3 regions of the Glutamicibacter sp. 2E12 genome follow, and region 2 is predicted to be linked to each of the others. Evidence: riboswitches for the same ligand, from Rfam matches in the RefSeq annotation. Region 2 holds a riboswitch; each other region holds the start of a gene.

Region 1 (3,269 bases), 990 kb from region 2:
ATCTTGGCGATTATTGGTGGAGCGTCCCAGTGCTTCTGCTGTCGGCTGCACGTCATGCAGTCCTCGAAGAAGTGCTGATGCTCGGATTCCTGTTCACCTACGCCAAGAAATTGAAGCTGGGCCTGTGGAGCACGATTATTGGTTCTGCGATGATCCGAGGCAGCTACCACCTGTACCAGGGGGTGGGGCCGATGATCGGCAATATGCTCATGGGCGTCGTCTTCGGCTGGGTATACCAGAAGTACGGGCGGGTGATGCCGCTGGTTATCGCGCACTTCCTGCTTGATGCCATCGGCTTCGTGGGATACGCCTTGGTCGGGCCGGCCATCGGAATCGGCCAGTAGCGCCGGTAAGCTGAGCCAATGCAGATTACCGTGCTGCGCGAAGAGGACCTTCGCCAAGCAGTTGAATTGTGGGAAGCAACTGGGCTGACTCGTCCGTGGAATGATGCGCTCGCCGACGCCCGACGGGCTTTGGCCGAGCCTACTTCCACGGTGCTGTCCATCGTTGAGAACGATCAACTCATGGCTACTGCGATGGTTGGCCATGATGGCCACCGAGGTTGGCTCTACTATGTTGCGGTGGATCCGTGCCGGCAGGGCAACGGCCTGGGAAGGGCGCTGGTGGATGCCGCTGTCCTGTGGCTGCGGGATCTCGGCGTGCCCAAGGTGCAGCTCATGGTCCGCGAGGAGAACTCTGCCGTCATCGATTTCTATGAACGGCTGGGCTTCGAAGACCAGCACGTCGCGGTCCTGGGGAAGCGGCTGGACCGGCCTTAACGAAAAGAAAGTAGGTGGGGACGCCATTGTCCCCGCCTACTTGCGATCTCTGCGGAACTGTTTACAGCACCACGGTTCCGGACTCGGTCTCAAAGGTAACCGACATGATGCCCGGAGTGCCATTCGGCGCTTCATATTGCATGGTGACAGCGCCCAAATTGACGTTCTGCGGCTGGCCCAGCCAATCCAGCACCCGTTCACGCGAGCCGGCGATGGCGATCTGGCTGATGGCGCCGGCAGGTTCCAGCGCCTTGGACGGATGCAGCTCCTCGGATCCTTCATCCCAGGAAATCAGGTACGGGCACTGCGGATCGGCGATCAGGCCCTTGATGCCAATCTGCTGCCAGGTCAGTTCGCGGCCATCAGGGAACTTCCGGTTGCCCGGCACCGACTTGCGGCCCAAGCGGTCTTCGGCACTGGATAGATCTTCCACCGAGACGCACCAGCCCATCCAGCCGCCGCCGAGCTCCGAACGGGCGCGAACCGCCTGTCCGAAGGGTGCCTTGTCGCTGGCCGGGTGGTTCAGGACTTCAACCACCTCCAGGTACTGGCCATGCTTGAGCGGGAAGATGACATTGCGTGTTCCGAATCGTGGATGCACGCCGCCCTTGACGAATTCCAGTCCAAGGGACTCGGAGATTCTTTCAGCGGTTGGCAACAGCCCGTCCGGGCCGCATGCATAACTTACGTGATCTAGCCTCATCATGTGCCCATCATGGCAACATGTGATGCGAGTCTCTACTTAGGCACACCTAAGTGCCGTGATGCTATCGAATACTCTGCGATGAACCTGCAATATTCGCGAAATATGACCGATTGAGTCCAATGACGAGCCCTTGCGTTGCAAAGATCTTCGGTTTTCGGGCAAACTGGTACCAGGTCATGAGTCCCAGTAACAAGCCCCGGCTTACTGGGCGGCAACCCTCCAACCGCGGTGGGGTGCCCCGGGTGAAGACCTGGCCCTTGAACGCACAAGGCATCAAGGACAAGCGCGGGTTACCCCTGGAAGTCGTCACGATATGGTGCTTCCTGTCGGTGTCTTTTCAGTGGCGTACCCCCATAGTCATGAAACGCTATTTGGAGGAAACCATGAGCAATAACTGGTCATTTGAAACCCGTCAGATCCACTCCGGCCAGACCCCGGATCCGACGACCGGAGCACGGGCTCTCCCGATTTTCCAAACCACCTCTTTCGTCTTCCCCAGCGCCCAGAGCGCTGCTGCACGTTTCGCGCTGCAGGAACTGGAGCCGATCTACACCCGTATCGGCAACCCGACCACCGACGCGGTGGAAACCCGCATCGCTGACCTGGAGGGCGGCGTTGGAGCACTGCTGCTCTCCTCGGGACAGGCTGCCACCACTTTCGCTATCTTGAATTTGGCCGAAGCCGGCGACCACCTGGTGGCCAGCCCCAGCCTGTATGGCGGAACCCAGAACCTGCTCAAGCACACGCTCAAGCGCCTGGGCATCGAGGTCACCTTCGTTTCGGACCCGGACAACCTGGATGATTGGCGTGCCGCGGTGCGTCCGAACACCAAGGCCTTCTTCGGGGAAACCATCTCCAATCCGCGACAGGACGTCCTGGACATCGAGGGCATCTCGGCGATCGCCCACGAAGCTGGCGTGCCGCTGCTGGTGGACAACACCCTGGCCACCCCGTACCTGATCCGCCCGATCGAGTGGGGTGCGGATATCGTGATCCATTCGGCCACCAAGTTCCTTGGCGGCCACGGCAATGCCATTGCCGGTGTCATCGTGGACTCGGGCAACTTCGACTTCGCCAAGGACGCCGACCGCTTCCCGGGCTTCAACACCCCGGACGAGTCCTACAACGGCCTGGTCTTCGCCCGCGACCTGGGTGTCAACGGCATCCTGGGCGCCAATCTGGCCTACATCCTCAAGGCCCGCGTGCAGTTGCTGCGCGATTTGGGTTCTTCGGTTGCGCCGTTCAACGCGTTCTTGATCGCGCAGGGCCTGGAAACCTTGTCGCTACGCATTGAGCGCCACGGCCAGAATGCCGTAGAAGTTGCCAATTGGCTCGAAGCCCGCGAGGAAGTGCAGAAGGTCGCTTACGCAGGCCTGAAGTCCTCGCCTTGGCATGAGCGTGCGCAGAAGTACAGCGATCAGGGCGCCGGCTCGATCATCGCGTTCGAACTGGAGGGCGGTTCGGAAGCCGGCCAGGCCTTCGTGGACGCACTGGTATTGCACTCCAATGTCGCGAACATCGGCGACGTGCGCTCCTTGGTCATCCACCCGGCCTCCACCACCCATGCCCAGCTCTCCGAAGCGGAGCAGGTTGCGGCCGGCGTGAGCCCGGGACTGGTGCGGCTGAGCGTCGGACTGGAGAATATCAAGGATATTCTGGCCGATCTGGAACTGGGCTTCCAAGCTGTTGCAGCCCTCGAGAACAAGGAACTGCAGGAAACCCTCTAGGCATGGCATCCATTGTGACTACTGAAGATACTCTGCGCGCCGAAGAGCTCGCCGGCG
Region 2 (3,269 bases):
CCCAGCTTCTGCAGCTTGGAGATGATTGCCGGGGACGGGGGAGCTCCTGCGGTGGTGATGCGCAGTGGCGCATCGAGCTGGTGGGCGCGGGTGGAGTCGGCGATGATGGAGCAGACGGTCGGAGCGCCGCACAAGTGGGTGGTTCCAAGATCCTCGATGGCATCCCAAACGGAATCTTCGCGCACGCCGCGCAGGCACAGGTGCGTTCCTCCCGCTGCGGTGACGGCCCATGGAGTGCACCAGCCGTTGCAGTGGAACATCGGCAGGGTCCACAAGTAGCGGGTCTTGGCGGTGAAGCCCTGGTGGTGCGCTTCGCCCAACGAGTTCAGGTAGCTGCCGCGGTGCGAGTAGAGCACGCCCTTCGGCTTGCCGGTGGTGCCCGACGTGTAATTGAGAGTGATCGGAGCCCGCTCATCGGCGATGGCGTAGGGAAGTCTTTCATCCGAGGCTTGTGCGATTAGCTCGTCCAAGGTGGCGTCCACGGGCACGTCCGGACGTTCTCCGGCGTACTGGTCATCGGCGATCTCGATGAGCGCCTCCAGCGTTGGGTTCTCGCGGCGCAGGGTCTTCGTGTTCTCCAACAGCTCTGTGTCGGCAAGCATCAGCTTGGCAGCAGAATGATCAATGATGTATTGCAGCTCGTGGGCCGAGAGTCGGGTGTTCAGGGCAACGAGGACTGCGCCTGCCAGCGGTACGGCGTAATGCGCCATGAGCATTTCGGGAGTATTCGGTGCCAGCACGGCCACGCGGTCGCCCGGCTCAATGCGAGCCTTCAGCGCCTGGGCAAAGCGGTGCACCCGTGCTTCGAATTCTTCATAGGAGAAGCTGCGAGTTCCATGGATGACGGCGGTCTTCTTCGGATAGGCCTCGGCTGTGCGTTCCAAGAAACGCAGTGGGGTCAATTCTGAATGGTTTGCCTGAATCTCTACCATGGTGTGGCTATTCCTCAATCGTCATCGATGGTTACGGAGAACAATAAGCAGGAGTGTGACTCAATGCACTCCATGACCAATAGTGGCATGAACCTCAGCGTCATGCCGGGAAACCAAGTTTCATTACGGTGGGCGGTAGGGAATTCGCGCCAGGGCCCCGAGCCCAGGGGAGGAGTTAGTGTTCTGCCGAATCAAGAGCGGCGGAAGCCTGCTGCGATCATGGGGCCGAAGCGTTCAAGAAGCGCGGCGTATGGCGAATAAAAGACTGCCCAAGGACTTCTGGCGGGGCCTTGGATCGAATATTGCGTCGAATATTGCGATTTGCGAAGTGAAATGTTTGACGGCTGTTCGTCATGAGCCATATCGTTTTAAACAGAATCAAGAGCATCAGCTATAAGCCCTGGCTTGCTGATCGGCAACCCTCTCAACGGTAGTGGGGTGCTCCAGGTGAGGATTCGGTTCCACACAAAATGTGCTGGAACAAGTACCGCACACGGCGCGGAACTTCAGCCCAAGCGGCTTCGAGTAACGAGAAGCCAATGCTTGCAGGCTACTGCGCGGTGGGCAAGACCCAAAGGAATCGAGCCATGTCATTGAATCTTGAACTTGACCCGTTGACCCTGCGCAAGGTTTTCGCTCAGCATCCATCAGGGGTAGCCGCCCTCTGTGCAGAACTGGATGGCGTGAAGACCGGAATTGTCGCTTCATCGTTTACCGTGGGAGTTTCCCTTGAACCTGCACTGGTGATGTTCGCCGTGCAGAAGTCCTCGAACACTTGGCCAAAGCTGCGCGAAGCTGGCCGCATTGGCGTCTCAGTGCTGAGCGAACGCAATGATGGTGTCTGCGCTCAGATTGCGTCGAAAAATGGCGACCGGTTCCGCGGAATCGATACCTATTCCTCGGATCAGGGCGCGCTCTTCGTCAACGACTCCACGTTGTGGCTGGAGACTTCGATCTACAACGAGGTCGAAGCGGGGGATCACTGGGTAGTCCTGATGGAAGTCCACGGGCACCGCACCTCCGAGCACTCGCCACAGATCTTCCATGATTCGCGGTTCCATTCGCTGCCGATTCCTGAGCTCGTATAAGCGCTTCGCATCTTCCAAAGCTCCGGCCAGATCAAATCATCGATCTGGCCGGAGCTTTTTGAATTCCGGTTAGGCGGGTTGAGCCGTTCCCCGCAGCCCTCGACACCGGCAATGCCCGTTCTCTCTCGCCACCCTGAAGACGTGGCAAGATGGCTGGCAATCTCATGGCCTGCCATCTTGGGCCAGCTGCCCCAGGCATTTGGCGATAACCTCGTCATCAAAGTATCTGTCGCGAGAAACCTTGAACTCGCCATATCCGCCACCCGCCTGGGCTGTCGAACAGAACCGCGCAGGTAGCTCATGGATCCTCGCTGCACGCTGGACCGGCCTCGGTTCGTAAGCAAATCAATAACGTGGCCACGGCCGCGGTTGATGAAGCCCTAACTGAGGAGCTCTTGGAATCCCTCAGGCAGCGAGCTGTCCAGGCGGCCGTGGCCGCCGTGACCGAACAGGTGGAGGCCAACGAGGCAGCCGAAGAAGCCCAAGACGACGAGGGCGAGGCTGAACCGGAGGAAACCCTTTACTACGGTTCCGTTGATGAGTTTGTCCGTGAGTACCTGCGCAATGTCTATCGCCGGGCGATCAACGGCCGGTCGCGGGTCTGGGCTGCCCGGTGGTGGGAATATGACGAGGCAGTGATCCGTCTGGAAGCGCTGTGGCGTTCCTGGGAACATCTGCGCATGGACCCCAGCACCGGCATGAGCGTGTGGTGGCGTGACCACGCGGACCACCATATGGCGGTCTTGCTGGACCCGGATGGGCCGTTTTCCTCGGCAGCGGACACCGACGAAAACAAGTCCAAAAAAGGGCAGCCGTTGCCTTATGCAGCGCCGCCGGAGGGCTTGTTCCCTGACCAACGTCAAATCCACCTTCCAGTTGTTGAACCTCCAAAAAAATATTTATTCTAGTGGGTAAGTTTCTTTGATATAGTAACTACGACTGATCAGAGACGGATCTTGTAGTCGATCTTGACTTCGGTCGTGCAAAGCTCCTGCGCATCAATTTTCAGCGCCAAATCTCATTTGGCGAATGGAACTTGGAAGTTAGGAGCAATAACTCAGGGCATGTGAAAATGCGATTCTTCGTGTTTCCACAGGGCCTCAATCAAAAGGAAAAATATGTCAAGCGTTACCTCAGAAAAGAGCACGGTCCAAGCGATCTCGGCAGGAAAAGGGATCATCGTACTTGCGGCAGTCACGGCGTCACTCACCATCCTTCTGGTAGCATCCGCTGTAATGCCAGAGGCACT
Region 3 (3,269 bases), 300 kb from region 2:
CCAGGACATTGGCGTCTTCAGGCAGTTGCGGGTACGCCTTGAGCGCGGCGAGGAACGTTTCGGACCAGGCGTCTTGCGCGCGGTGCTCATCAAGCAGGGCACGGCAAACGCGCAGGACGTTCAGTCCATAGTCCTGGACTATCCGCTCGAACGGTGCTTGCATGGCTCTCCTGGAATTCTTGCGCCTTCATGGCTTCTCACCATGTAAACGTACGAGGAGACCATTTTGTGAGGCGTGAACGAAAAAAAATTTACTTCTCGCAGAGACCCCATGGATTCCTAGAATGCCACCAGATCCAATTCGCTGGCGATCTGCTCAAGGCGGATCAAGTCCAAGTGGAGCATTTCGCCATTTTCCACGCCTTGGGGATCCGTGGTTCCGGCCAATGCGTCGCGGATGGTGCGCATGGTGGCCCCATGGCTGACAATCATGACCTTGCGCCCGGCATGCCTGCTGGCCAAGTCCAGCAGCGCTGGCACTGCACGGCTCAAGATCTGGGCACGCGGCTCACGCAGGTCCTTGGCAGCAGCCGATTCCGCTTCGCTGACCTCGGCCATGATCCGGCCTTCCAGCGGGCCGAAGCCGCGTTCAATGAGTTCCGGAACAGCGTTCCCCGTCTCAGCCCCGATCTGCTGGGCAATCAGCGCGGCAGTTTCCTGGGCACGTTCCAAGGGTGAAGCAAGTACCAGCGACCAATTCTGGCCGATGAGCCTGCGTCCGACCTCGCGAGCCTGTTCGCGCCCGGTATCGTTCAACGGAATATCGGTTCGTCCCTGCAAGCGTCCTGCAAGGTTCCAGTCTGTCTGCCCGTGTCGAACCAATGCCAGAGAAGTATCCATGAATCCAGCCTAACCGGGGCAACAGGTATCGAAGAATCTCCGATATCAGCTCCAATACGCAACGTTACGACTCATAGTTGGGTCACGAACGGTCATGTTGCGAAGATTATTACACCATCCCGAGCGGCTGAGAGATCTGGTTCGATGACGCCGCAGCAACCTGCCACATCCGGTGGATACGGTGCTACCGCCAGAAACGATGCAGCCGCTTACCCGTTGGACCACGGCAGGAAGCGACATTGATTCCGGGATTCCTGCCTCGATCGCGGCCCGCCCTGCGGTGCACGCGAAACCCCAGTCGACAAGGAGTCGTAAGCCACCATGGCAGATCACAAGTTTGGTTTCCGCACCCGCGCATTGCATGCCGGAGGCACCCCCGATGCCGAGCACGGCTCACGCGCAGTGCCGATCTACCAGACCACTTCGTTCGTTTTCAAGGACGCTGACGATGCGGCCAACCTCTTTGCCCTGCAAAAGTACGGCAACATCTACTCGCGTATCGGCAACCCGACCGTGGCGGCTTTCGAAGAGCGCATGGCTTCGCTGGAAGGCGGCATCGGAGCGGTAGCCACCGGCTCGGGCATGGCCGCGGAATTCGTCACCTTCGCGGCCTTGGCCCAGGCAGGCGACCACATCGTGGCATCCTCCAAGCTCTATGGCGGCACCATCACCCAGCTGGATGTCTCGCTGCGCCGCTTCGGCATCAACACCACTTTCATCGACTCCAATGATCCCGCCGACTTCGAAGCGGCGATCCAGGAGAACACCAAGGCCGTCTACACCGAAGTTGTGGCCAACCCGTCCGGCGACATCGCTGACCTGAAGGGCCTGGCCGAGGTGGCGCACCGCCACAATCTCCCGCTGGTGGTCGATTCGACGCTCACTCCCCCGTACATCCTGCGCCCTATCGAGCACGGCGCGGACATCGTGATCCACTCGGCTACCAAGTTCATCGGCGGGCACGGCACCACCCTGGGCGGCGTGGTCATCGAGTCGGGCAAGTTCAACTGGGGCAACGGCAAGTTCCCCACCATGACCGAACCGGTAGCCAGCTACGGCAACGTCTCCTGGTGGGACAACTTCGGCGAGTACGGCTTCCTGACCAAGCTGCGCAGCGAGCAGCTGCGCGACTTCGGACCGGCCCTGCCGGCCCAGTCCGCATTCCAGCTGCTCCAGGGCCTGGAGACCTTGCCGCAGCGCATGGACAACCACCTGTCCAATGCGAAGCAGGTCGCGGCCTGGTTGCAGGCCGATGAGCGCGTGACCTACGTGAACTACGCGGGCCTGGAGTCCCACCCGCAGCACGCGCAGGCCAAGGAGCTGCTGCCCATGGGCGTCGGCTCGGTCTTCAGCTTCGGGGTCAAGGGCGGGCGCGAAGCCGGCTCGAAGTTCATCGAGGCCCTGCAGCTGGCCAGCCACCTGGCCAACATCGGCGATGCCCGCACCCTGGTGCTGCACCCGGCCTCCACCACCCACCAGCAGCTGAGCGCCGAGCAGCTGGTCTCCGCGGGCGTGCCAGAAGATTTGATCCGACTGTCGGTAGGGCTGGAAGATGTCGAGGATATTCTCTGGGATCTGGACCAGGCGCTGGCCGCTTCGCAGGAAGTGATTGCCGGTTCCGCCGCAGGGTTCGAGGCACCGGCCTATGACGGTTCCGCCTGCGCATTGCCAACCGCTTCGAAGGGAGCAATCTAATGGCTGCCGTTGAAACCACTTGGGAAGGCCCGGGAGCCGCACAGCGCCTGGAGATCCTGCGCGACACCAAGTCCATCGCCATTGTCGGCGCCTCGAACAAGCCATCGCGCGCCAGCTATTTCGTGGCTACCTACCTGCTCTCCTCCTCCAAGTACAAGGTGTACTTCATCAACCCGGTACTCGATGAGATCCTGGGCCAGCCGGTGTACAAGTCGCTGGCCGATCTGCCGGAAACCCCGGATCTGGTGGAGGTCTTCCGCAAGCACGATGACCTGCCTACCGTGTTGGACGAGGCTCTGGCCGTAGGCGCGAAAACACTGTGGCTGCAGCTGGGATCCTGGCACGAGGAAGTGGCCCAGCGCGCCGAGGCCGCGGGCATGAATGTGGTCATGGACCGCTGCGTGAAGATCGAGCACGCGCGCTTCCACGGCGGCCTGCGCCTGGCTGGATTCAACACCGGCGTGATTTCTTCCAAGCGCCAGGTACTTGCCTAGGGAGTCCAAGATTCCAGGAAATGGGTGCATGCAACATTGCGTTGCATGCACCCATTTTTCTGCGGCAATTCCCCGGAATCGGCCGGTTTGGTCAACGACGCTGAACTTTTGCACGGAGCATTCCGAAGGAAGAACAAGACCTCTAACGAACCATGGTCGACGCAATTGGCCCACGGCATGCCGTGGGTGTGGCCCCGAAGTGCTCGACGCGTTCAATCACAGATCGAAAAATCTGCAAAC

The links. Region 2 has a riboswitch for S-adenosylmethionine ahead of ACP3TE_RS07430 (flavin reductase family protein). Riboswitches for the same ligand answer to the same signal wherever they lie in the genome.
Region 1: another riboswitch for S-adenosylmethionine. It lies ahead of ACP3TE_RS02735 (bifunctional o-acetylhomoserine/o-acetylserine sulfhydrylase); the one in region 2 lies ahead of ACP3TE_RS07430 (flavin reductase family protein).
Region 3: another riboswitch for S-adenosylmethionine. It lies ahead of ACP3TE_RS05925 (O-acetylhomoserine aminocarboxypropyltransferase/cysteine synthase family protein); the one in region 2 lies ahead of ACP3TE_RS07430 (flavin reductase family protein).

What each region holds. Positions count from the first base shown of each region.
Region 1 is NZ_CP188297.1:590,781-594,049, reverse strand. Features, by position in the region: gene ACP3TE_RS02750 (CPBP family intramembrane glutamic endopeptidase) at 1-344, shown strand, start outside; gene ACP3TE_RS02745 (GNAT family acetyltransferase) at 363-779, shown strand; gene ACP3TE_RS02740 (VOC family protein) at 841-1,485, opposite strand; SAM riboswitch class IV at 1,658-1,777, shown strand; gene ACP3TE_RS02735 (bifunctional o-acetylhomoserine/o-acetylserine sulfhydrylase) at 1,869-3,212, shown strand; gene metX (homoserine O-acetyltransferase MetX) at 3,215-3,269, shown strand, end outside.
Region 2 is NZ_CP188297.1:1,581,926-1,585,194, forward strand. Features, by position in the region: gene ACP3TE_RS07425 (long-chain-fatty-acid--CoA ligase) at 1-932, opposite strand, end outside; SAM riboswitch class IV at 1,309-1,425, shown strand; gene ACP3TE_RS07430 (flavin reductase family protein) at 1,520-2,020, shown strand; gene ACP3TE_RS07435 (DUF4913 domain-containing protein) at 2,452-2,928, shown strand; gene ACP3TE_RS07440 (hypothetical protein) at 3,139-3,269, shown strand, end outside.
Region 3 is NZ_CP188297.1:1,281,089-1,284,357, forward strand. Features, by position in the region: gene ACP3TE_RS05915 (RNA polymerase sigma factor) at 1-163, opposite strand, end outside; gene ACP3TE_RS05920 (histidine phosphatase family protein) at 280-840, opposite strand; SAM riboswitch class I at 952-1,046, shown strand; gene ACP3TE_RS05925 (O-acetylhomoserine aminocarboxypropyltransferase/cysteine synthase family protein) at 1,162-2,535, shown strand; gene ACP3TE_RS05930 (CoA-binding protein) at 2,535-3,029, shown strand.